One region of the Gordonia phthalatica genome, then DNA from elsewhere that is predicted to be linked to it. Evidence: predicted binding sites of a transcription regulator. Region 1 holds the regulator's gene; each other region holds the start of a gene.
The links. Region 1 encodes LexA, which represses DNA repair genes until DNA is damaged. Its sites were predicted from a motif close to CGAACANNTGTTCG; they were not measured.

Region 1 (6,017 bases):
CAAGGGTGCCGGGCAGCTCGATGGTGCGGTCCGTGCTGGGGTTGGCGGTGACGGTGAGGATCATGCGATCACGACCTCGATCTGGTGGTCGCGTAGATCCTCCGCGAAGTCGGGGTCGATGCCGCTGTCGGTGACGAGGACGTCGAAGTCCTCCAGGGTTCCGAAGCTCACGAGTTCCTCTCGGTTGATCTTGGTGGAGTCGGCCACGACGACGGTGGTGGCGCAGGCGGCGATCATGGCGCGCTTGGTGGCGGCCTCGTCGGAGTCGGGTGTGGACAGCCCGTGGGCGATCGACAGCGCGTTGGTGCCGACGAAGCCGATCGACGCGCGGACGCGGGAGAGCATCGCGATCGCCTCCGCACCGACCGCAGCTCCGGTCTTCGGGCGCAGTCGACCGCCGGTCAGCAGGACCGTCGCCGAACTGAGCTCGGCGACGATGCCGCCGATCTGCACGCTGTTGGTGATGTACGTGAGGCGGGTGTCGCCGTGGATGGCGAGTGCGAGTTGAAGTGTGGTGGTGCCGGCGTCGATGAGGACTGATCCGCCGTCGGCCGGGAGGAGTCGGGCTGCGGCGGCACCGATCGCAGCCTTCTCCACGCGGCGGGTCTCCTCGCGGACGATCAGGTCGGGCTCGTCGATCACCGCGGCGACGTCGGGACGGACGGCGCCTCCGTGCACGCGGACCAGGTACCCGTTGCGCTGCAGAATCGCCAGGTCGCGGCGCACGGTCTCGCCGGTCACCGCGAACCGGGCGGCGAGGTCGGCGACCGAGACGCGACCGCGCGAACGCACTTCGTTCGCGATCGCGGACTGCCGTTCTTCGGCGTACATCGCGACTCCTTCGAGGCCCGGATCCGGAGGTGTGGATCACAGCGAATGTTGATTTCTGTTGATTTGTTTGGATCTACATCTTTGTTTACATGGGTCCGTGTTGCCACGTCAAGAGGTTCTTGTAATCTGTCTCACATGACCCAGGTGACTTCCGACTTGCAGGCCGACAACCCGTTCGCAGCGCAGACCATCGTCTCCGGCACTCCCGTCGTCGGGGGCCTCGCCTACGGACCCGTGATCCGACCGGGCGAGCGCCCGAGCTTCGACGGCATCGACGCCACGACGATCGCCGAGGACCTCCGCGAGGCGGAGATGGAACGCTTCACCGCCGCTGCCGCCGTCGTCGGTGACCGGCTCGCCGACCGGGCGTCGCACAGCACCGGTGTCGCCGCCGAAGTCCTCACGGCCACCGCGGGTCTGGCGCGCGACCGCGGATGGGCGAGCACGGCGGGCAAGTCCATCAAGGCGGGGGTTCCCGCGCCGCTGGCCGCCATCGCCGCGACCGATCAGTTCGCCGAGATGTTCACCAAGCTGGGCGGCCTGATGGCCGAGCGGGTGACCGACTTGAAGGACGTCCGCGACCGCGTCGTCGCGGAACTCCTCGGTCTTCCGGAGCCCGGCATCCCGAACCCGGAGGTCCCCTCGATCCTGCTCGCCGACGACCTCGCGCCCGCGGACACCGCGGGATTGGATCCGACGCGGGTGATCGGGCTCGGCATGCGGCTCGGCGGGCCGAGCAGCCACACCGCGATCATCGCTCGCCAGCTCGCCATTCCGTGCGTGGTCGCCGCCGCCGACCTCGATGAGATCCCCACGGGGGCACTGGGATACGTCGACGGCGACCGAGGAACAGTCGGAACCGAGCCCGACGCGGACGCCATCGCCGCCGCCGTCGAGCATGCGCGGGAGAAGGCCGAACAGATCGCGGCGTGGCGGGGGCCGGGCCGCACCGCCGACGGGCACGAGGTGCTGATTCTCGCGAACGTCGCCGACGGCGTCTCGGCGCGGGCCGGTGCCGAGGCCCCGGTGCAGGGCGTCGGACTGTTCCGCACCGAACTCGCCTTCCTCGACCGGTCGAACGAGCCGACCGTCGAGGAGCAGGTGGCGCTCTACCGCGAGGTGATCGACGCGTTCCCCGGCCAGAAGGTGGTGATCCGCACCCTGGACGCCGGCTCGGACAAGCCCCTGAAGTTCGTCGCCCACGCCGACGAGCCGAACCCCGCCATGGGTGTCCGTGGCAACCGGATCGTGCAGACCCATCCCGAGATCCGCGACAAGCAGCTCGACGCGCTCGCCGCCGCGGCGCAGGGCGATGGCCGCGCCACGCCGTGGGTCATGGCGCCGATGATCGCGACCGTCGACGAGGCGCGCGAGTTCGCCGGGCAGATCCGCGATCGCGGCCTGATCCCGGGAGTCATGGTGGAGGTGCCGTCGGCGGCCATCATGGCCGACGCGATCCTCGCGGAGGTCGACTTCGTCTCGATCGGCACCAACGACCTCACGCAGTACACGATGGCCGCCGACCGGATGTCGCCCGACCTCGCCACGCTGACCGATCCGTGGCAGCCCGCGGTCCTCGCGCTGATCGCGCGCGTCGGTGACGCCGGACAGCGTCAGGGGAAGCAGGTCGGCGTGTGCGGTGAAGCGGCCGCCGACCCGCTGCTGGCCTGCGTGCTGGTGGGGCTGGGCGTCACGTCGCTGTCGTCGGCACCCGCGGCGTCGGCCGCCGTCGGTCTCAAGCTGAGCGGGGTGACCCTGGAACAGTGCAGGGCCGCGGGTGCGGCGGCGGTTGCCGCCGCGAGTCCCGCGGCCGCTCGAGACGCCGCTCGCGCGGCGCTCGGGGAGTGATGCTCGGTTAGATTCGCCGCATCACGGTGACGACCTTGCCGAGAATGGCGGCGTCGTCACCGGGGATGGGGTCGAAGTGCTCGTTGTGCGGCATCAGCCACACGTGGCCGTCGGTCCGCTTGAACGTCTTGACGGTGGCTTCACCGTCGATCATGGCGGCGACGATGTCGCCGTTGTCGGCGACGTTCTGCTGACGCACCACCACCCAGTCGCCATCGCAGATCGCGGCATCGACCATCGACTCGCCGACGACGCGCAGCATGAACAGTGATCCCTCGCCGACCAGTTCGCGCGGCAGCGGGAAGACCTCCTCCACGGCCTGCTCGGCGAGGATCGGCCCGCCGGCGGCGATCCGACCGAGGACGGGGACGAAGGTCGGGGTGGGCAGGGCGTCACCGTCGACGGCCGCGCCGCCCGACGGGGGCGTGCGCGAGTCGTCGCGCACGTTGACCGCGCGGGGGCGGTGGGGATCGCGCTTGAGAAGGCCTCGGCGCTCCAGGGTGCGGAGTTGATGCGCCACCGACGATGTGGACGTGAGGCCCACCGCCTCGCCGATCTCGCGGATGCTCGGCGGGTAGCCGCGTTCGCGGACGGACTTGCGGATGACCTCCAGAACGTCGCGCTGACGCTGGGTGAGCGACGCCTCGAGCGTGGCGGTCGAGAGCATCGGATCGGGCGTGTCAGTCACCGGTGTGGCCTTTCGTCAGCTGTGTTCGATCGATGACCTGAAGGCTAGTTGAGTAGGTCACAAAACTCAAACAATTGTTCGATGCGTGTCGGCGATTGTCAGACCCATCGTGTTAACTATCGAACAAGAGTTCTTCGAACACTCGATCGAATGGAGACGAGCGATGAGTACCCCCACCGTCACGGCGCCCGCGCCGCGCCGTTTCGTCCGCGAGATGACCATGACCTGCGACCTTCCGGTCGTCGAGACCTCCCGGGTCTGCCGTCCCACCGGTCGTCCCGAACGCCGCGACATCGGCGTTCGTCGGTCATCGATCGCCCATTCGGGGGGCAGGGTCGTTCGAACGGAGGAACGGAGCCGAACGGTTGTTCGTCCGTTCGAACATCGGTGGGTCAGCGTCCTCCTCGTCGCCGGCGTGCTCGCCGCGATGGCCTGGCTGGTGCTCATGATCGACGGCGGGGCGCAGGACGGTGCCGCTCCGGTCACGCCGGCCGCCACGTCCGTGGTCTACGTGCGGTCCGGGGAGTCGCTCACATCGCTGGCCGAGCGGATCGCCCCCGACCTGCCCGTCGACGGGGTGATAGCTCAGGTGCGCGAGCTGAACGGACTCGAGACCTCCGGCCTGGTGGTCGGCCAGCCGTTGATCGTGCCGGACTACCGATAGTCCCTGGCTCCACGGCCGTGTCGGGCTGCCGGGTATTCTCGACCCATGCGCTGCCCGTTCTGCAAGAACGACGACACCAGAGTGGTCGATTCCCGAGTCACCGACGACGGTCAGGCGATTCGTCGCCGCCGGTCGTGCAGTGCGTGCGGGCGTCGCTTCAGTACCGTCGAGTCCGCCGTCCTGACCGTCGTGAAACGCAACGGCCTCACCGAGCCCTTCAGCCGGGAGAAGGTCATGAAGGGCGTGCGGCGTGCGAGCCAGGGGCGGCACGTCGACGAGGACTCGCTGGCGAAACTCGCCTCCCAGGTCGAGGACGCCGTGCGCTCGTCCGGGTCCGCCGAGATCTCCAGCAACGAGGTGGCGATGGCCATCCTCGGTCCGCTGCGCGACCTCGACGAGGTGGCCTACCTCCGGTTCGCGTCGGTGTACCGATCGTTCGAGTCGGCCGACGACTTCCAGCGCGAGATCGACGAACTGCGTCGCGACCGGCGCTGACCGCTCAGAACTTGTCGATCGCCTTGATGATGCGCTGTTCGGACACCGAACCGCTGGTGCCGAGCTGCTGAGCGAACAGGCTGACGCGCAGTTCTTCGAGGCGCCACTGGACCAGTTCGGCCAGATCCGCGTGTCGCGACGCGGGCAACTGGGCTTCGCGACGGTTCCACGCCGCGACCACGCGGTCGATGGAAGCGAGGGCTTCGTTGTCCCGAGCACCCGCGGTGGCCAGTCCTTCCAGACGCAGTCGGGCGGCGGTGAGGTAGCGGGGCAGCGACCGCAGGTGCACCAGCGCGGTGGCACCGATGAACCCGTCGAACACCAGATTCGATGTCTGGTCGGCCACGTCGTCTGCGGCGAGGGTGCCGCTGCGGGCGTCGATCGCCCTGCGCACGGGTGAGTACTCGGCGAGCGCGGCGACGGCGGCGACGAAGTACTCGGGGGCGCGCGACCGGATCACGGGGGAGACCCGGGCGGACAGTTCGGCGAAATCGGTGGGCGTTCGCAGATCGGCCAGGTGCTTCTCGGCGGCGAGCGTGTCGGTGATGGCGCGCGCCGTGCAGTCGGCCAGCAGGGCGTCGATGTCGCGGTACGGGTTCTGACTGAGGGCGAGCTTCGAGGCCGGCGGAAGAGAGTTGGCGAGTCGACGGCTCGGCGGCTGCACTGACCGGCGGAGCAGTTCCGCTGCGGCGGCACGGATTCCCGCGTCGCGCTCGGCGGTGGAGGCGGCCACCGCGGTGCGGACGCCCTGGCCCGGTACGGCGAGGAGCGTCGGGTAGCGGGTGATCTGCTGCCCGGCGACGGTCGCGGTCTCCGACTCGGCGAGGGTGCCGAGACCGTCGGCGGACCAGGTGCGGTGGATCGGGGTCGCCGGGGTGTTTCCGCTGCCGCCGTCGAGGTCGTCGCGGATGGCGGCGAGGCGGTCGCCGCGGGCGATGATCGCACCCTTCGCGTCCACGACTGCGAAATGCATGCGCAGGTGCGCAGGCAGATTGTCGGGTCGGAAGTCGCGCGGCGAGAGGGTGACGCCCGAGATCGTCGACAGTTCGCGCGCGAGACCGGTGAGCAGCGGTTCGGCGCGGGCGGTGAGGCGGCTGAGAGCGAGGTCGGCGTACCGCGCGGCCGGTGACATGGACTTGCGGAGTCCCTTGGGCAGCGATTTCACCAGGGCCGTCGCGAGCTCGGCGCGCATGCCAGGCACCAGCCAGTCGAAGCCGCTGTCGCGGACGTGCTGCAGGAGCGGTCGCGGGATCACGACGGTCACGCCGTCGTCGGGAGCGCCCGGCTCGAAGTGGTAGCGCAGTTCCAGTCGGGTCTCGCCCTGCTGCCAGGCGGCGGGGAAGTCGGCGGCGGAGGGGGCGTCGTCGTCGAGGAACTCCTCGGGTCGCAGATTCAGCAGGGTCGGGTCGGTGCGACCGGCCTTCTTCCACCAGGAGTCGAAGTGGCGGGTGGAGACGACGTTCGCGGGGATCCGCGCGGCGTAGAACTCGA
Region 2 (6,017 bases), 1.8 Mb from region 1:
GGCGCGCCCCATTCGTCGCTGTCCCAGCCGCGGGCGAGCAGGTGGTGGCGGACCATCGCGTGCACCAGGCGGATCCGCACCGTCTCGACCCATCCCGGTGCGCCGGGCGCCATCATCCCGGGTGCGGTCGCGAGGGTGACCCAGCGCCCGGTCGCGACGACCCGGTCCCATGTCCCCTCGCTCAGGCGGCCGGTCTCGATCAGCGGCCGGACGAAGCCCTGGGCCTGGTAGCCGTAGATGAGCGACTGATACAGGGTGCCCACCTGGAGTGACCCGAATCGCCACCAGGCGCGTGCGCCTGCTCGGGCGACGGCGGCGTCGAACCATTCCGGCGTGTCGGTGACGTGGTCGAGGAAGGCGCGGAGTGCCTCGGAGTCGGTCGTTGCGTCGGTGGGGGATTCGAGGGCGGTGAGCACGGTCCGCCAGGTGAGGTCGGAGTCGCTCATCACGTCGGCGATGACGGCGTCGGCGAGCGGATCGCCCACCATCAGGCCGTCGGCCATCTGGTCGACGCGCTCGGGGAACCGCTCGCGGACCGCATCCCAGTTCTGCGCGCCGGTGATGGCTTCGGCCTGAGCCGATGTGGTTCCGCTCATATAAAAGACAGTATGTCATTTAATTCGAGCGGGCAATGACCTCGTGTGCCGAACGGCCTACTCGCCGAGCCACTCCCGGTAGAAGTCCGGCATCTGCGAGGCCTTCCCCTGGAAGTCGGCCGGCCGCTTCTCGAGGAAGGCGCGGACGCCATCGGCGCCGTCGCCCTTGCTGGTGTAGAACATCGCGAGCGAGTCGACCCGATGCGCCTCGACGGGGTGGTCCTGCGCGGAGTTGCGGTAGAGCATCTGCCGGGCGAAGGCGACGGCCACGGGGGAGCGGCCCTTCGTCCAGGCGTTGGCGAGGTCGATCGCTGCGGGCAGCAGATCGTCGGGCTCGTGGATGCTCTGCGCCAGCCCGGCGTCGAGTGCGGCCTGGCCGTCGAGGATGTCGGCGCGATAGACCAGGTCGAGGGCCTTCGGCAGTCCGACGACGCGCGGCAGGAACCACGACGACGCCGCCTCCGGGACGATGCCGAGTCGACCGAAGACGAAGCCGACGCGCGCCTTCGTCGACACCAGTCGGGCGTCCATCGGGAGGGTCATCGTGGCGCCGATCCCGACGGCGGCACCGTTGATTGCGGCGATCACCGGCTTGCGGCACGCGTGGATCGCCAGACTTACGCGCCCGCCGGTGTCGCGGACGCGCGCGAGTTCGGGGTCGTCGAGGTCCGCCATGTCGGCCAGGGTCGGGTTCTTGGACTCATCGAGCCCGAAGACGTTGCCGTCGATGCCGACGAGGTCCATGCCCGCGCAGAAGGCGCGGCCGTTGCCGGTGACGATCACGGCGCGCACCGAGTCGTCGTCGTTCACGTTCCGGAAGGTGGCCTCGAGCTCCTCGGCCATCTCGACGGTGAAGGCGTTCAGATTGTCCGGCCGGTCGAGCCGGACGATCAGGATTCCGTCTTGGTTCTCGTGCGTCAGCGTCGTGTAGTCCACGGGGTCGATTATGAAACGTGCCATCTCGGCGTGTCGGGATTCTCGGTGTGTCGGGCGGATCGAGTAGCTCCGGCGGAGCGCCTGGCGGTGGTGCTGCTCGCGGGCGGTATGACTCAGAAACCTGTCATCACGGCGTGTCCGACTTTCTCGGCGTGTCGCAACCCCCTGCTGATCGAGTAGCTCCGGCGCGCAGCGCCGCAGCGTCATCGAGATCGCCCTCCAGCAAAACCTGCCACAACGGCGTGTCGGATCTTCTCGGCGTGTCGCCGCCAGCCCAGGTCAGCCCCTGTTTCCGGATCCGAAAATGTCAGACCCCCTCACTACAATCGAATGTGAGTTCGATGACAGATTCGGAGGGTGTCATGGCAACGAAAACAGCAAGTCCAACCGGTTCGACCCGTTCGTCGGTGGTGGTGACCGACGACGCGATCCAAGTGCGGATCCCGCGTCCGGACACGGCAGGACCGCAGTCGGCGGGGGCGGCCACACTCGCCTTTGCCGCCCGAGCGGACTCCTTCCAAGGGCTGGTCCTGTGGCATCGGTACGAGGCGATCTATGCGCTGTTGGTGGCGCGGATGGCGCAGGCCGACGCGAACGGGGCGAACACCGAGTACACGCGGGTCTACGATCCGCTGTGCCAGGTCGCTGCGTCGTACGCGGTCGCCGCCGGGGTGCGGCAGAGGTCGGCGGAGCACTTCGTCGAAGCCGCCCAGGCATGCTTCGAGAAGGTTCCGGCGGTGGGGCGTCTGCTGCGCGACGGACTGATCACCCCGGCGTGGTTCACCCGGGTCGTCGAACAGACCTCCCTGGTCATCGACCCCGAGTTGATGGCGTTCCTCGATGCGGAGATCGCCCACCGCCTCTCCACCCTCGGCGGCCTCACCGCCAAGCGCGTCGAGGACGCCGTCAAGGCGATCGTCGCCGAACACGACCCGGACGCGGTCATGCTGACCCGCGAAGAAGTCACAGCGCAGAAGAACGTGATCGTGAACCCGCTCAACGAGGGGATGTCGGAGGTCATCGTCACCACCACCGCCGAGGACGCCATCCTCATCAAAGACGCCCTCGACGCGGTGATCGCCGGAGTGTGCCCGTTCGACGGCCGCACCCGTGGGCAGTTGCGTTCGGATGCGGCGGCCGCCCGCCTGACCGGTGCCCCGTTCGTCTGCGCGTGCGGCCGTGAGGACTGCGCTGCCGAACTGTCCGACGAGCAGATCGCCCAGCGCTGCGCCCGCGTGGTGCTGCACGTCGTCGCCCGCAAGGAGACGCTCGACGGCACGTCCTCGACCCCGGCACTGCTCGACGGGTACGGCCCCATCTCCGCCGACCACGCCCGCGAGTTGGCCGGGCGCCCCGACGCAGTCCGCCGGGAGTTGAACCTCGACGAACTCATGGATCATCAGGCCCAGCCGGGCAACGTGTATCGGCCGACGGCCGCGTTGGACACCGCGGCGCGCGCCGTCCACGGGACGTGCTCGTGGATCGGCTGCGATCGCCCGGCGTGGAAGTGCGACCTGGATCATGTGACCGAGTTCAATCACGCCGACCCGGCCGCGGGCGGTGCCACCTGCGCGTGCAATCTCAACCCGAAGTGCAAGTTCCACCACGGTCTCAAAACCCACGCGGCCGGATGGCTCGACGACCAGATCGTCGGCGCGGACGGGGTGATCTGGACTGAGATCACCACCCCTGAAGGGCTGACGGTGCGGAAGCAGGCCGCCAACGGGTGGCTCCTGCCGGAGTTGGGTTTGATTCCCTGTTCGCACGGTGCGGCGACACGACCGGGTGCCGGACACGCCGGTGATGGCACAGAACCGGAGCGGGCGCGTACTCGGTTGGAGGCCAAGCATCAGTACCGGATGCGGCAGCGGGCCGCGAACCGCCGGGCTCGCGAGGCCGCGGTGGCGGCGATGGAGGCTGCCGACGGCGAGCCACCGTTCTGATCAGTTGGCGGTTTTGATTCTGCGGTGGGTCGCACCGCCAGCTCCAGCCCGCAGCGATCTCGATGACGCTGCGGCGCTGCCCGCCGGAGCTACTCGATCAGCAAAGGGGGTAAGACGGCGACACACCGACGAATCCGACACGCCGCTGATGCTCCCTTTTCGGTGGCTCAACCTCGATGCTGCGATGAGTACTCCGGGTTCGGCCGCATGTCGATACCGCTCGCGACGCGGTTGGTCATGTTGAAGAAGGCGGCGGTCGAGGCGACGTCGAAGATGTCGCGGTCGGAGAGCCCGGCGTCACGCAGTGACTGGCGGTCGGACTCCTCCATCTTCGACGGCTGCTCGGTCAGCTTCTCCGCGAAGAGGAGCATCGCGCGCTGACGGTCGGGGAGGTCGGCTGCACGGAAGTTCATGACGAGGAGTTCGCCCAGTTCCGGATCACCGGACAGTTCGCGGACGGATGCGCCGTGCGCGGTGAGGCAGTAGTAGCACTTGTTGATCGACGACACGACGACGGCGATCATCTCTCGCTCCAGCGGCGACAGACCCGACTCGCCGAGCATCAGATCGTTGTACATCGCGGTGAACGCGTTGAGTTTGGTTTCGTCGAACGTGTAGGCCTGCAAGACGTTCGGGACCATGCCGAGCTTCTCGCGGCAGATGTCGAAGTATTTGCGGGTACGGTCGCTCAACTCGCCTTCGGGAAGGTCGAGGGCGGTGATCCGGTCGCTCACGGGGAAGGTCCTCTCGTCGGGGAGTGCTGTCGTGATCGTAAGACGACCGCCGCGACGAGGTACCGACAATTGCGTCCCCGTGGCACCGATCCGAGGGCTATTCGCCCTCGGCGAGGGCTGAGGGGGACGCAGATGTCAGTGACACAGCACCACGCCGGCCGACCGCAGCCGCGAGACGGTCTCGTCGTCCACACCGAGCTCGGTGAGCAGTGCGGCGGTGTGCTGCCCGAGAGCGGGGACATCGCCCATCGTGGCCGCCGAGTCGCTGAAGGTCGCGGGTGGCAGCAACGCTTTGACCTGCGCATGCTCCGTGCCGACGGTGCGCCACCGGTCGCGGGCGGCGAGCTGGGGATGGGCGGCGACGTCGCGCAATTCCTTGATCTGGGCGGCGGGGATGCCCGCGGCGGCGAGCTTCGCGTCCAAGTCGGCGGTGGTGAAGCGGCGGGTCTGCTCGGCGACCACGGCGTCGCACGCGGACCGATTCTCGACGCGATGGATGTTGGTGTCGAAACGAGGATCGGTGCGCAGTTCCGGGATGTCGAGGACATCGGTGAGTGCGTTCCACCCGCCATCGCTCTGCACGCCGATGAGGATCTGTCCGTCGGCGGTGGGGTAGGCGTCGTACGGTGCGATCGACACGTGACTCACGCCCATCCGCTGCGGTTGCTCACCGGTGTACATCTGCGTGTAGAGCGAATGCCCCATCCACTCGACGGTCGCTTCGAGCATCGACACCTCGATGCTCGCGCCCTCGCCGGTCCGGAAGCGCCGCAGCAGGGCAGCGAGAACCGCTTGCGCGCAATACATTCCGGAAGCGATGTCGGCGGTTGGGATGCCGGTCTTCACAGCCGCGTCGGGAGTGCCGGTGATGGAGATGAGACCGCTCTCGGCCTGAATGAGCATGTCGTAGGCCTTGCGCTGCTCGAACGGGCCGCCACTGCCGTACCCCGACAGGTCGACGGTGACGAGCTCGGGATGGTTGGCGCGCAACTCGTCGGAGCCGAAGCCGAGGCGGGCGGCGGCACCGGGCGCCAGGTTCTGCAGGAAGACATCGGACCGTCGAATCAGCGACAACACCAGGTCGCGACCCTCGACCGATTTGAGGTCGACGGCCAACGACTCCTTGCCCCGGTTGAGCCAGACGAAGTGCGCGCCGGTGCCCTCGACGGCGTGGTCGTAGGCGCGGGCGAAGTCGCCGCCGTCGGGCCGTTCCACCTTGATGACCCGTGCTCCCAGGTCGGCCAGTTGGCGTGAGGCGAGGGGGACGGCGACCGCCTGTTCCAGCGTGACGACGGTGACGCCGTCGAGGGGGAGCAGCGGATCGGAGTGCGGGGCCATGGATTCACTATGGCACTGCCTCAGAGCTGTGCGATGAGTTACCCGACCTGGATGAAGGCGTCGTCTGATCGGACGAATTCCTGAGAAGACTCCCAGGTCACGCCAAAAGCCTATTACGGAATTATTGCGCTCTCCTCTAGGTTTGATCCGCACTGTTGTCAGATAGGCGACGGTCGCAGGAGGTGTCGGATGCGGATGATTCGCAATCGTGGAGTGATGAGCGTCGTCGCTGCGATGGTCGTCGCCGTCGCACTGATCGCTTCGCTGCTTACCGCACCGGCGGTGCAAGCGACACCCGGTGTTGACCGCTACTTGAACCTGCCGCTGGTGAACCGCGATGCGGCCCACGGGCCCGGCGGCATCAATCCGGTCCTTCCTACGGATCCCAAGGTGCTCGGCGCACTGCTCGACGAGGCGCGTGAACGAGGGGTCGCGCCGACGTCGTACAGCGCCCTGCTGCTGCAATACTG
Region 3 (6,017 bases), 1.1 Mb from region 1:
CGCCAAGATCCTGATCAGCATCGAGACCTTCGTCGCGGTGATGCTCGCGTTCAGCGGGGGCGAGCTCACCCTCCACGCGGGCAACGGCGACCCCGGCATGATCGCGGTGATCCTCTCGACCATCGTCGGTCTGGTGGTCAGCATCGTCATCTCGCTGCTGTTCCTGCGGCCGCAGATGGACTGGTTCGTGACCGGCGACGTCGCCGACGACGAACGCCGCCGCAAGATCCAAGTGATACCGATGCGGGTGGCGCAGGCCGACGTCTGCGGCTGGCTCGCCGCCTACGTCGTGTACGTGATCCTCTCCGGAGCGGCCCAGACCTTTCTGCTGGCGATGCTCGTCGCCTTCCTGTTCGCCGCCGTCACCTCCGCGTGCCTGAACTACATGTTCATCGAGAGCGCCGTCCGGCCGCTGGTGGTCCTGGCGCTCGGCGGCCGTGCGATGGCCGACGTGATGCACGGCGTCCGCGAACGGATGCTCGTGATCTGGGTGGTGTCGTCGGCGGTGCCGATGCTCGGCATGCTCTCGATCATCGTCGGCCGCGCCATGAACATCGTGCCGGGCGTGCTCGACGACCACTTCGACTGGCCGATCGCCTTCCTCGCGTTCATCGCGCTGGCCTCCGGCGGCCGCGTGGTGGGGCTGGTGGGCCGTGCGTTCCGTGATCCGCTCACCGAGATGACCGAGGTCGTCAAAGCTGCCGGCGAGGGCGACCTGACCCGCCGCGTCGCGGTGTACGACTCGTCGGAGATCGGTGTCCTGCAGGACGGTTTCAACAGCATGCTCGAGGGTCTGGAGGAACGCGACCGCATGCGCGAGATCTTCTCCCGTCACGTCGGCGTCGGCGTCGCCGACCTGGCCCTGGAGCACGGCGGGGAACTCGTCGGAGCCAACTCCGACGTGGCCGTCATCTTCGTCGACATCACCGGTTCGACGTCGTTCGCGGCGCACCGCGACCCGCGGGAGACGGCGGTGGTCCTGAACGCCTTCTTCTCGATCGTCGCCGAGGTGGTGGAGCAGCACGGCGGCTTCATCAACAAGTTCGAGGGCGACGCCGCACTGATGATCTTCGGTGCGCCCGCACCCCTGGACAACGCAGCCCAGTCCGCGTTGGCCGCGGCCCGAGCCCTGGGCGAGGCGCTCGGCGAGAAGCTGCCCCTGGAGTGGGGGATGGGCGTCTCGTACGGGCAGGTCTTCGCAGGCAACATCGGTGCACGGACCCGCTACGAGTACACCGTCATCGGTGATCCGGTCAACGAGAGCGCCCGCCTGTCCGACCGGGCCAAGGAGGGGCACTCGCCGATCCTCGCCAGCGGGCAGACGGTCGACGCGGCTGATGCCGATGAGACGGCGCGGTGGCGTCGCGTCGACCGGATCACCCTCCGCGGACGGCCGGAGGCCACCGAGGTCTTCGCGCCGCGCGAACTCCTGGTCCCGGCCCAGCCGCCGTCGCTGGGTAGTGTGCTCTCCGAACTGGTGAAGTTCGGCAAGCCACGAGAGCGGACCGCGCGGTCCGCACCGAAGGAGCACTGACGATGAGTGGATGGTCGCCCGACCGCATTCCCGACCAGCACGGTCGCCGGTTCGTGATCACCGGTGCCAACAGCGGCCTCGGCGCCGAGACGGCCGCCGTCCTCGCCGCGCGCGGTGCCCGGGTGACCCTCGCGTGCCGGAACCTCGAGAAGGCGGCCGTCGTCGCCGATCGGATCGGTTCGGCCGCCACCGTCGCCCACCTGGATCTGGCGGACCTCTCTTCGGTCCGCGAGTTCGCCGGCACCGTCGACGCCGTGGACGTCCTCATCAACAACGCCGGCGTGATGGCGCTGCCGTTGCGGCGGACCGCCGACGGCTTCGAGATGCAGATGGGCACCAACCATCTCGGGCACTTCGCGCTCACCGGGCTGCTGCTGCCGAAGCTGACCGAGCGGGTGGTGACGCTCTCGTCGCTGGCGCACCTGGGTGGCAGCGTCCGCGTCGACGACCTGAACTGGGAACGGCGACGCTACAACCGGTGGGCCGCCTACGGGGACTCGAAGCTCGCCAACCTGGTCTTCGCGCAAGAGTTGGCGCGTCGGATCACGGCCGCCGGTTCGAGCCTGCGGTCGGTCGTCGCCCACCCCGGCTACGCCGCGACCGAACTGATGGGTCACTCGGAGACGCCGGTCGACTATCTGATGAAGGCCGGTGCGCTGCTTCGCGTCGGGCAGCCCGCCGACCAGGGGGCGCTGCCGTCGCTGTACGCCGCGACCGCGGACGTTCCCAACGGCAGTTACTGGGGACCGAGCCTGGTGCTGCGCGGCGGGCCGTCTCCGGCGCGCTACCGCTCGATCGTCGACGACCAGTCGGTCCGCGACAAGCTGTGGGCGGTGTCGGAGAAGCTGACCGGCGTCACCGTCGACGTGCCCGCCTGACAAGTTGACTGATTTCCGGTGATCAGAAGGTTGACGTCGGCAGTTCGCCGGACGACGCGGCCTTCCCCGCACCACTTGTCGGCGAGTCGCACCACTTGTGTTTCTCGCACTCGGTCGCGACTGAGTGCGGGAAACACAAGTGGTGCCACTGGTCGACAGATGGTGCCGCAACCTCTCTCCTGCAGGACTCAGGGATAGTCACCGAACTCCGTGCGGCCGGAACTGGATGCTGATCCGCGGGCCCGCGCCCGGCGACTTCGGCACGGCGTGATCCCACGTTCGCTGGCAGCTCCCGCCCATGACCAGCAGGTCGCCCGAGCCGAGCACGAACTTGCGCGACGGACCGCCGCCGCGCGGACGCAGCAGCAGGGTGCGCGGCGAGCCGAGCGACACGATCCCGATCAGGGTGTCGCAGTCCCGGCCGCGACCGATCCGGTCGCCGTGCCAGGCGACGCTGTCGGCGCCGTCGCGGTACAGTGCCAGCCCCGACGTGGCGAAACCTTCGGGCAGGTCGGCTCGATAATGACTGCTCAGCGCGTCGCGCGCGACGCCGATCAGCGGGTGCGGCAGCGGGGCGTTCTGGTCGTAGAACGAGAGCAGACGGGGGACGTCGAGCATCCGCTCGTACATCTGTCGGCGCTCGGCACGCCACGGGACGTCGGCGCGGAGAGCGTCGAACAGTGGGAGTGAGCCGGTGATCCAGCCGGGGCGGACGTCGACCCACGCGCCATCGGTCAGCTCGTGCCGGACGACACCCGAGCGCAGCGGCGCGAGAGCGGGCGCGTCGGTGGACACGGCGTCGAACAGCGATGCCTGCACCCCGGTGGTCATGCTCCGAGAATACCGGATGATCGAACGTGTGTTCTAGAGTTTGGACGCCGGCTAACTATGTCGCTCGTTCAGACGACATCCCGGGTGACGGACAACACCTGGGAGGAGACCGTGAAACTCACTCGAATCGCAGCGACCGTCGCGGGCGTCGGAGCGCTCGCCGCCGTCGGAGTGCCCGGCGCCGCGGAGGCACGGCCGGTCTCGTCGCAGTACGTCGCGCAGCACTGCATCGGACTGAGTCCGAACGTCGTCGACATCCCGTACAACGGCGGCGTCCGGGTAGACCAGGACGGTCCCGGAAAGTTCGCCGCGTTCTGGGGTAGTGCCAGCCTCTTCGGCTACACCACGGACGGCACCCTGAACTGGCACAACCTCCGCACCGGCCAGAAGGGGCGGGTGCCGGTGACGATCGCGCACAATCTGAGCGGCAACTCGTACGTCGCTGAGGTCGACTCCGGTGCCGGTCCGGTGCGGATCACGACGACCGGCCTCAACCGCGGCCTCCTCACGTTCGGTGCACCGCGCTGTAGCGGCGTCGCGAACATCCGCTGACGACCGCCGGGCGGCGTGTGCGAATCTGGATGCATGCCACTCGTCGATCGCATGCGCCCGTTCACGTCCACCATCTTCGCGGAGATGTCGGCGCTGGCCGTGAAGCACGACGCGATCAATCTCGGTCAGGGTTTCCCGGACACCGACGGTCCCGCGTCGATGCTCGCTGCGGCCGTCGATGCGATCAACAGCGGCGACAACCAGTACCCGCCGGGCATCGGAATCCCCGAGCTGCGGCACGCGGTCGCCGAGCACGAGCGCGAGCAGTACGGCATCGACCTGGACCCGGACACCCAGGTCCTGGTGACCGTCGGCGCCACCGAGGCCATCTCGGGAGCTCTGCTCGGGCTGGTGGAGCCGGGCCGCGAAGTGGTGATGATCGAGCCGTACTACGACGCGTACGCCGCCTGCATCGCGCTCGCGGGAGGTGTTCGCAAGACGGTGCCGCTGGTGCCCGACGGCGACGGCTTCGTCTTGGACCGTGACGCCCTCGCGGCAGCATTCGGCCCGAACACCGCGGCGGTGCTGATCAATTCGCCGCACAATCCCACCGGGACGGTCCTGGGCGACGACGACCTCGCCGAGGTCGCTCGCCTCGCCGCCGAGCACGACGTCGTCGTGATCACCGACGAGGTGTACGAGCACCTGCTCTTCGACGGCCGCACCCAGCACTCGATCGCCACCCTGCCCGGCATGGCCGAGCGCACGCTCCGGATCTCCAGCGCCGCCAAGACCTTCAGCTGCACCGGCTGGAAGGTCGGGTGGGTCACCGGCCCCGCCGAGCTCGTCGCCGCGGCCCGTGCCGCCAAGCAGTTCCTCTCGTACGTGGGCAGCGGCCCGTTCCAGCCGGCTGTCGCGCACGCCCTGCGGAACGAGATGGAGTGGGTGCGGGGCAACGCCCAGCAACTCGAACGCAAGCGCACGGTGCTGTCCGACGCCCTGCGCTCGGCGGGCTTCGGCGTCCACCGCAGCGAGGCCGGCTACTTCGTCTGCGCGGATCCGCGTCCGCTCGGCTACATCGACGGTGCCGCCTTCTGCCGCGAGCTCCCGGAGAAGGTCGGCGTTGCCGCGGTCCCCGTCAGGGCCTTCGTCGACGACACCGCGACCTGGGGCCATCTGGTCCGCTTCGCGTTCTGCAAACGCGACGAGGTGATCGCCGAGGCCGCGGAGCGGTTGCGTCGGCTGGGCTGAGCGAATCCCTCGACCCGACCAGCGTGGGGCGCTACGGCAGCTCGGGGCCCACGATGTCGTCGGCGTCGACGATCCGGTAGGCGTAGCCCTGCTCGGCGAGGAAGCGCTGACGGTGGGCGGCGTAGTCAGCGTCCAGGCTGTCGCGGGAGACCACGGAGTAGAAGTGCGCCTGGCCGCCGTCGGCCTTCGGGCGCAGCAGACGGCCGAGGCGCTGGGCCTCCTCCTGCCGGGATCCGAAGGTGCCGGACACCTGCACGGCGACGGACGCCTCGGGCAGGTCGATGGAGAAGTTGGCGACCTTCGACACCACGAGGGTCTGCAGTTCTCCGCGACGGAAGGCGTCGAAGAGCTTCTCGCGCTCCGCATTCCGCGTCGATCCCTGGATGACGGGCGCGTCGAGCTCGCGGCCCAGCTCCTCGAGCTGGTCGATGTAGGCGCCGATGATGAGCGTCTGCGACCCCTGATGCCGCTCCAGGATGGAGCGCACCACGCGGACCTTGGAATGGGCCGTCGAGCAGAGCTTGTACTTCAGCTCCGGCTCGGCGACGGCGTACTGCAGGCGTTCCTCGTCGGTCATCGTCACGCGGACCTCGATGCACTCCGCGGGAGCGATCCAGCCCTGCGCCTCGATGTCCTTCCATGGGGCGTCGTACCGCTTAGGGCCGATCAGGCTGAAGACGTCGCCCTCGCGGCCGTCCTCGCGGACCAGGGTGGCGGTGAGGCCGAGGCGTCGGCGCGACTGCAGGTCGGCGGTCATCCGGAAGACCGGGGCGGGCAGCAGATGCACCTCGTCGTAGATGATGAGGCCCCAGTCGCGGGAGTCGAAGAGGTCGAGGTTCTTGTAGACGCCCTTCGACTTGCGGGTCATCACCTGATAGGTGGCGATGGTGACCGGGCGGATCTCCTTGCGCTCACCGGAGTACTCGCCGATCTCCTCCTCGGTGAGGGTGGTGCGCGCGATCAGCTCGCGCTTCCACTGACGCCCGGCGACCGTGTTGGTGACCAGGATCAGCGTGGTGGCGGCGGCCTTG

Region 2: a site for LexA is predicted at 1,860-1,873, ahead of ACH46_RS00570 (DUF222 domain-containing protein). Genes of this name have one in related genera too.
Region 3: a site for LexA is predicted at 3,265-3,278, ahead of ACH46_RS03795 (alpha-ketoglutarate-dependent dioxygenase AlkB). Genes of this name have one in related genera too.

Annotation. Positions count from the first base shown of each region.
Region 1 covers NZ_CP011853.1:1,946,411-1,952,427, forward strand. The annotation lists gene ACH46_RS09110 (1-phosphofructokinase family hexose kinase) at 1-64, opposite strand, end outside; gene ACH46_RS09115 (DeoR/GlpR family DNA-binding transcription regulator) at 61-831, opposite strand; gene ACH46_RS09120 (phosphoenolpyruvate--protein phosphotransferase) at 967-2,679, shown strand; gene lexA (transcriptional repressor LexA) at 2,687-3,346, opposite strand; gene ACH46_RS21595 (LysM peptidoglycan-binding domain-containing protein) at 3,531-4,031, shown strand; gene nrdR (transcriptional regulator NrdR) at 4,077-4,526, shown strand; gene hrpA (ATP-dependent RNA helicase HrpA) at 4,531-6,017, opposite strand, start outside.
Region 2 covers NZ_CP011853.1:120,953-126,969, forward strand. The annotation lists gene ACH46_RS00560 (oxygenase MpaB family protein) at 1-596, opposite strand, end outside; gene ACH46_RS00565 (crotonase/enoyl-CoA hydratase family protein) at 654-1,532, opposite strand; gene ACH46_RS00570 (DUF222 domain-containing protein) at 1,895-3,475, shown strand; gene ACH46_RS00575 (peroxidase-related enzyme) at 3,643-4,209, opposite strand; gene ACH46_RS00580 (CaiB/BaiF CoA transferase family protein) at 4,345-5,547, opposite strand; gene ACH46_RS00585 (hypothetical protein) at 5,764-6,017, shown strand, end outside.
Region 3 covers NZ_CP011853.1:813,226-819,242, forward strand. The annotation lists gene ACH46_RS03785 (adenylate/guanylate cyclase domain-containing protein) at 1-1,534, shown strand, start outside; gene ACH46_RS03790 (oxidoreductase) at 1,537-2,412, shown strand; gene ACH46_RS03795 (alpha-ketoglutarate-dependent dioxygenase AlkB) at 2,611-3,243, opposite strand; gene ACH46_RS03800 (hypothetical protein) at 3,355-3,795, shown strand; gene ACH46_RS03805 (pyridoxal phosphate-dependent aminotransferase) at 3,829-4,986, shown strand; gene ACH46_RS03810 (DNA repair helicase XPB) at 5,018-6,017, opposite strand, start outside.